3 regions of the Vibrio sp. T3Y01 genome follow, and region 3 is predicted to be linked to each of the others. Evidence: predicted binding sites of a transcription regulator. Region 3 holds the regulator's gene; each other region holds the start of a gene.
The links. Region 3 encodes MetJ, which represses methionine synthesis genes. Its sites were predicted from a motif close to TTAGACNTNTANANGTCTAA; they were not measured.

Region 1 (2,275 bases), on a different contig from region 3:
TAAAAAGTCACAGGTAATCTGTGACTTTTTTGTTTTTGTACTTTGTGTTGATCTAATAACCGATATGGTTAAACGACTTCAATCCCATCCAAGTGGCTCTTACTCTGCTGCCTTGCAGTGCTGAAGAATGCTTGCAGATAACGTTTGTCTTTCTCTGAGTTTCTTACCGCAGCGAATAGCCTTCTTGAAAGCCCTTTACCTAGAGGCTTACTAGCAATTAATCCCTGTCTTGAAAACTCGCTGATTGCCCAGTTTGGCAAGGCTGCGACCCCTAACCCTGCTGATACCATTTGCACTAACATCAAGGTGTTGTCTGCCTGCTTCCACTTCTTCGGTTCAATACCTGCAGGTTGCAAGAAGTGTTTCACCACATCTAGACGCTGCTTTTGAACTGGGTAGGAAAGCATCGTGAGATCGCTAAGATCTTGCGGATCAATGCTTGGTTTCTCGGCCAAAGGAGAGTTAATCGCCGTGATCAAACGCATCTCGAAATCGAAAAGTGGCTCATAGTGGATCTCAGAGCGAGGTTGAATGTCTGAGGTGATCACTAAATCCAACTCGCCGGCCATTAGCGCGGGTAGCGGTTCAAAGCCAAAACCGGACGAGAAATCTAGAGTCACGCTTGGCCAAGCGACTTGATACTCTTTCAATGCAGGCATTAACCATTGGAAGCATGAGTGACACTCGATCGCCATATGCAGACGCCCATTCACGTCCTCTTTGAGGCTCGCCAACTCATTCTCTGCTTTAGCGATTCTTGGTTGAATCTCATCAGCGAGCTTAAGCAAGATCTCCCCCTCTGAGGTGAACTTTACTGGCCGAGTTTTGCGCAGGAACAACTGCCCACCAATACGTGCCTCTAGATCCTTCAATTGATGAGAAAGTGCCGACTGAGTCAGGTGTAGAGAGGTTGCTGTTGCTGTGAGCGAACCGCTATCTCTCAAGGTCGTCAATGTTCGCAGATGTTTAAGCTCTATCATGAGTATTCCTCATATTCCCTAAGCTAATTCAATATTTCTTAATAATCACCCTACGGGTTTTTTTATCATTTGTAAACGTCTAGATGTCCAGATGGATTTAACTATATTCATCTCTGACTCGCTGATGATGAATATTTTTAATAAACAAGATGAATATTTGGACGTTGTTCAGCGATTCGATTCGGTAGATAGTTTAGCCATCCAGACGCCTTTTTATAAAAGAAAGAGCACAATAGGCAATCTGAAAAGAAACTAACAATTATTGAATAAGGAACAGGTTCATGACGACAACAACGCATATTCTTGGCTACCCACGTATCGGTGAAAAGCGCGAACTGAAATTCACACTCGAAAAATACTGGCGTGGTGAAATCAACCAATCAGAACTCAAACAGTTAGGTAGCGAGCTGAGAAATCGTAACTGGAATGTACAAGCTGATGCGAATCTTAGCTTTGCAACTGCGGGTGACTTCGCATGGTACGACCATGTACTGACAACGACTTTGCTATTGGGGCATGTACCAAAGCGTCATGCTGGTGGTAGCGAAGAGGAGAAAGCTTTTCCTGATTTAGATACCTTGTTCCGAGTGGGACGTGGGCAATCACAAATTGAAGCTGCTTGTTGTGGTGGGAAACATGCTTCTGAAGGCACGAAAAACGGTGCAGCGGCGTCAGATATGACCAAGTGGTTCAATACCAACTATCACTACATCGTTCCTGAGTTCAGTAAAGATGATTCGTTTGAGGTGAGCTGGCCACAATTGTTTGATGAAGTGAATGAAGCCGTTCAAGCAGGGCATAAAGTGAAGCCTGTCCTTCTTGGTCCACTGTCTTACTTGTACTTAGGGAAAGAGGTAGAAGAGGGCTTCGACCGCTTAACCTTGTTGCCCCGCTTGCTGACTGCCTACCAAGCGATTTTGGCGAAGCTTGCCAAGTTGGGGGTTGAGTGGGTTCAAATTGATGAGCCAATTCTTGCCCTCGAGCTTGAAAAACAATGGGCTGATTCATTTAAACTGGCATACCAAGTTATTCAAGGGGAAGTGAAACTGCTATTAACCACGTACTTCGACTCGGTGACAGATACTTTAGACAAAATCGTCAAACTACCGGTTAACGGGCTGCATATCGATCTAGCTGCAGCGCCACAGCAGCTTGATGAAGTCGTTAGTCAATTACCGGCGGAGTGGGTGTTGTCTGCTGGTGTGATCAACGGACGCAATGTTTGGCGAGCAGACTTAGCGACTCAACTAGCGAAACTGCAACCGGTGAAAGAGAAGTTAGGCGATAAGCTTTGG
Region 2 (2,275 bases), on a different contig from region 3:
AGCCCTGACCATATTGCCTTGACCCATGTAACCCAAACCTAATTCAATGCGAGATTCCGACATCGCAATCGGGTCGCTTTCTATTTTCGGTGGTCCCTTTGTTACAGAGACACAGCCAACCAATGAGAGAGATGCAATCAGAGCTGAGAATAGGGGATTTGAAAACAATGACTTGGCAGGCATGTGAAGCTCCTTATGAACACCAGACAATCATATGAGATTGATAAACATAAGGTGGTAAATCTATGGTGGAATGCGACCCACTCTCCATAAAAAAACTGCGTACAACTGGCTTGTTTTCATCGTTAAACGAATCAACAGTTTATTGTACGCAGCTTTCTTTTACTGACTAAATAGCGAATAGTTAATCGTCTTTGGTGAAGTTCTCTTCGCTGAAGTGATCCAAATCGTAAGGCGTTTGTTGGTAAACGCAGTAGTTTAGCCAGTTTGAGAACAGTAAGTGACCGTGGCTGCGCCAGCTCGCGACCGGTTTGTTGTCTGGGTTATTGTTCGGGTAGTAGTTGATAGGGATGACTGGCTCCATGCCTTCACCTAAATCACGGATGTATTCATTGTGAAGTGTATGTGCATCGTATTCAGGGTGACCAGTCACAAATACGTTTCGCTTGTCTTTGGTTGATGCTAGATACACACCAGCGACATCTGAAGTTGCAAGCACATCAAGGTCGGTATGCTCTGCTAGATACTCTGGCGAGAAATCCGCATAACGAGAGTGTGGCGCTAAGAAGGTGTCATCAAAACCACGAAGAATAGGGTGGTAAGGGTTGTGAATCTCGTGGTTGTAAACGCCAGACAGCTTCTCTTTACGAGTACGCTTCGGTAAGTCATACAGCAGTTTCAGGCCCGCTTGAGCAGCCCAGCACACATAGAGAGTCGAGGTAACGTGCTTGTTAGCCCACTCCATGATGGTTTTTAGGTGGTCCCAGTAGATAACATCTTCAAACTGAACCAAGCCCAGTGGCGCACCAGTGATGATCAGTCCATCAAAGTTACGGTTTTTGACCATCTCAAATTGACGGTAAAAGTTATCCAAGTGCTCGGTCGGTGTATTTTTACTTGGACGATCATCGATTCGAAGCAGCTCAACATCCACTTGCAACGGGCTATTGGATAGTAGGCGTAAGAATTGAGTCTCGGTTTCAATCTTCTTCGGCATTAGGTTGAGGATCAAGACTCGAAGTGGACGGATTTCCTGTGTCGATGCTCTTGATAGCGGCATAACAAAGATGTTTTCTTCACGAAGAACATCGCTCGCTGGCAATTGGTCTGGAATGCGAATAGGCACAGCTTTCTCCCTAAGCTAGATATGTAGACGTCTATACTTCTAAATCTATAATAGTTTGATGCGCTTGTCGATATACAAAATGGATAGTTGTAAATTATTTGTGTTTTTATCAAGAGAGCACTTAGTCGCCTTATGGTTATTGCCTCTGTTTAACAATGCATAGACAATGTACAAGTGTGATTGATTGCTGATATCGGCAGTAATAAGAGCAACACTCTACTATTTACGATAAACTCATGTTTTTGATTTAAGCCGAAAAACATCAATGAAGTTAATACTCATTCGAGGGCTGCCAGGTTCGGGTAAGTCAACAAAAGCAAAAACTTATGACGCCTTGCATGTCGAAGCTGATATGTATTTTGTTAATGAGCAAGGTGAGTACTGTTTTGACCCCAAACAGCTACAACAGGCCCATGAGTGGTGCCAAAACACCGCTGAAAATGGCCTTAAGAAAGGGAAAGATGTCGTTGTATCGAATACCTTCATCAAGCACTGGGAAATGAAGGCTTATCGCCAACTCGCGCTTAAATACAAGGCGGATTTAGTGATTGAAGTTTGCCGAGAGAACTACGGCACTATTCACGACATTGAACCATCAGTGCTCAAGCGCATGGCGAGAGATTGGCAAGAGTAGCTCTACTCTGATGTCACTCTATAGACTGGGTAACCCCTCGTATTAAACTAACAAAACAATTCCAAGGTAACGATTGAAATGGCAAAACGCTCTGTCGTCGTAGAGATGACTTCTTACGGTATTTACACCACGTGGGATTCTAAGTCTAAAGACCTACCTAAAATACAAGAGTTTACCACCACCGTTGACGCTGAAATCGACGTCGAGTTTGGCTATATCTTGAATATCAAAAAAGCCAAAGGCGAAAAAATCCGTTACTGCATTTATCACCCGGATATCACAACTGACAAAGGCGAAGTGCTTGAGCCGTTCGATGGTGAAGAGTACGTCGGCAA
Region 3 (2,275 bases):
TCCGCCAAAGAGAACAGCTCTAACTTATCGACAAAGTACTTAAGCGCCTCGAATGAGCCCGCAAACTCAAAACTCAGCATTGAACCAAAGCCAGACTGCTGCTTCTTCGCGATATCATGACCTGGGTGTTCAGGAAGGCTTGGGTGGTAAATAGTACCAACGAGATCTTGCTGCTGCAGAGACGCTAGAATTTCACGTGAACTCTCTTCGTGAACTCGCATACGAGCACCTAACGTACGAATGCCACGTAGTGTCATGTAGCTATCAAATGGTGTGCCGGTCGCACCAATACAGTTACCCCACCATGCTAGCTCTTCAGCGTGCTCTTCTGTTTTAGTGATCACCACACCACCAATCACATCTGAATGTCCGTTGATATATTTAGTAGTTGAGTGGATAACAAAATCCGCACCCAGCTCTAAAGGCTTTTGGAACACTGGTGTCAAAAATGTATTGTCGACAGCAACCAGAGCACCAACCTCTTTCGCTTTACGGCAAGTTTCTGCAATATCAACTACACGAACTAAAGGATTCGATGGTGTTTCAATTAAGATCAACTTTGGCTTAAGCGCGATCGCCGCATCCAGTGCCGCTTGATCCGATTGATCAACAAACAGAACTTTGAAGTCACCTTTTAGTGAGCGAGTGTTAAACAGACGGTAAGTACCACCATAGCAGTCGTGTGGTGCGACAATCAGATCATCACTGCCTAAGAAAGCGGAAACCCATAAGTTAAGTGCAGAAGTACCGCAGTTAGTAACCACTGCACCTTTGCCCGATTCAAGCTCAAACAGTGCCGTTTCTAATAAACCGCGGTTTGGGTTACCTGAACGGGTGTAATCGTACTTTGGCACTTCACCAAAAGCGGGAAAACCATAGTTAGTCGAAAGATAAATAGGTGGGACAACGGCATGGTGTTGCGTGTCTGACTCGATACCAGTACGTACTGCGATTGTTGCTGGCTTCCGGCTGCTCATAGGTGCTTCCTTACAAGTTTTGCGTCTGAGAGTCACAGCTGCTTGTCGGCATTTTGCGGCTGTGTTAGATATATGTTATTCACTTTACTTTCATAAACGTGAGACGTCAACACTTCTAGACGTCTATATGTCTTTGCTTATGGCGGTAAATCCCGCTAAAATCACCACTATTAATTTAATCTAACAACTAAAGTGATGAAGGTACGCAATGGCCGACTGGAATGGTGAATACATAAGCCCATATGCTGAGCATGGAAAGAAAAGCGAACAAGTAAAGAAGATTACAGTTTCTATCCCTTTAAAAGTGCTAAAAGTGCTTACTGACGAGCGTACTCGCCGCCAGATCAACAACCTGCGCCATGCAACAAACAGTGAGCTACTGTGTGAAGCTTTTCTACATGCGTACACAGGCCAACCACTGCCAACAGATGAAGACCTTCGTAAAGACCGCCCAGATGATATTCCTGCTGAAGTGAAAAAACTGATGACAGAGATGGGCATCGAGTTCGAAGCGTTTGACGAAGAATAACAATAACTCAGTCACTGCCTTCAATATTGATTCGCTTTAGCTGAATGTTCACATTACTGATTCGTCTTATCAGTATTCTGTGAATAAGAGACATAAAAAAAACCGACTCCAGATGAGTCGGTTTTTTATTATTTGTGCTCTATGGAGCAACCGCTATAACAAGCGACTACGCCATATGCTGCTATGCCATATAGTTAGCAGGCATCTCGATACGCGCAACGCCAGATTCAACGGCCGCTTCTGCTACTGCTTTCGCTACGCGAGGAAGTAGACGTGGGTCCATTGGCTTAGGAATGATGTAACCCTTGCCGAACTCAAGTGACGTCTCACCCGCTGCTTTTAATACTTCCGCTGGCACTTCTTCTTTCGCTAGTTCACGAATCGCTTTAACCGCTGCTAGCTTCATTTCGTCATTGATTTCGCTTGCACGCACATCAAGTGCACCACGGAAAATGAATGGGAAACAAAGTACGTTGTTTACTTGGTTAGGGTAATCACTGCGGCCTGTACCCATAATAAGGTCAGAACGAACTTCGTGAGCAAGCTCTGGCTTGATCTCTGGATCTGGGTTTGAACATGCAAACACAACTGGCTTATCAGCCATTAATGTTAGTGCTTCAGCTGGAAGCAGGTTAGGACCCGATACGCCCAAGAATAGGTCAGCACCTTCGATAACATCTTCAAGCGTACGCTTATCTGTGTTGTTTGCGAATAGCTCTTTGTATTCGTTCAGATCATCACGACGAGTGTGGATCACACCTTTACGGTC

Region 1: the regulator MetJ is predicted to act here: its motif matches at 1,052-1,071, upstream of metE (5-methyltetrahydropteroyltriglutamate--homocysteine S-methyltransferase).
Region 2: the regulator MetJ is predicted to act here: its motif matches at 1,330-1,349, upstream of metA (homoserine O-succinyltransferase).

What each region holds. Positions count from the first base shown of each region.
Region 1 is NZ_VTXJ01000005.1:239,130-241,404, forward strand. Features, by position in the region: gene F0232_RS07905 (LysR substrate-binding domain-containing protein) at 69-980, opposite strand; gene metE (5-methyltetrahydropteroyltriglutamate--homocysteine S-methyltransferase) at 1,262-2,275, shown strand, end outside.
Region 2 is NZ_VTXJ01000008.1:70,306-72,580, reverse strand. Features, by position in the region: gene pilW (type IV pilus biogenesis/stability protein PilW) at 1-183, opposite strand, end outside; gene metA (homoserine O-succinyltransferase) at 365-1,306, opposite strand; gene F0232_RS10785 (AAA family ATPase) at 1,572-1,940, shown strand; gene F0232_RS10780 (DUF3859 domain-containing protein) at 2,019-2,275, shown strand, end outside.
Region 3 is NZ_VTXJ01000021.1:15,535-17,809, forward strand. Features, by position in the region: gene F0232_RS19195 (O-succinylhomoserine (thiol)-lyase) at 1-977, opposite strand, end outside; gene metJ (met regulon transcriptional regulator MetJ) at 1,186-1,506, shown strand; gene F0232_RS19205 (malic enzyme-like NAD(P)-binding protein) at 1,688-2,275, opposite strand, start outside.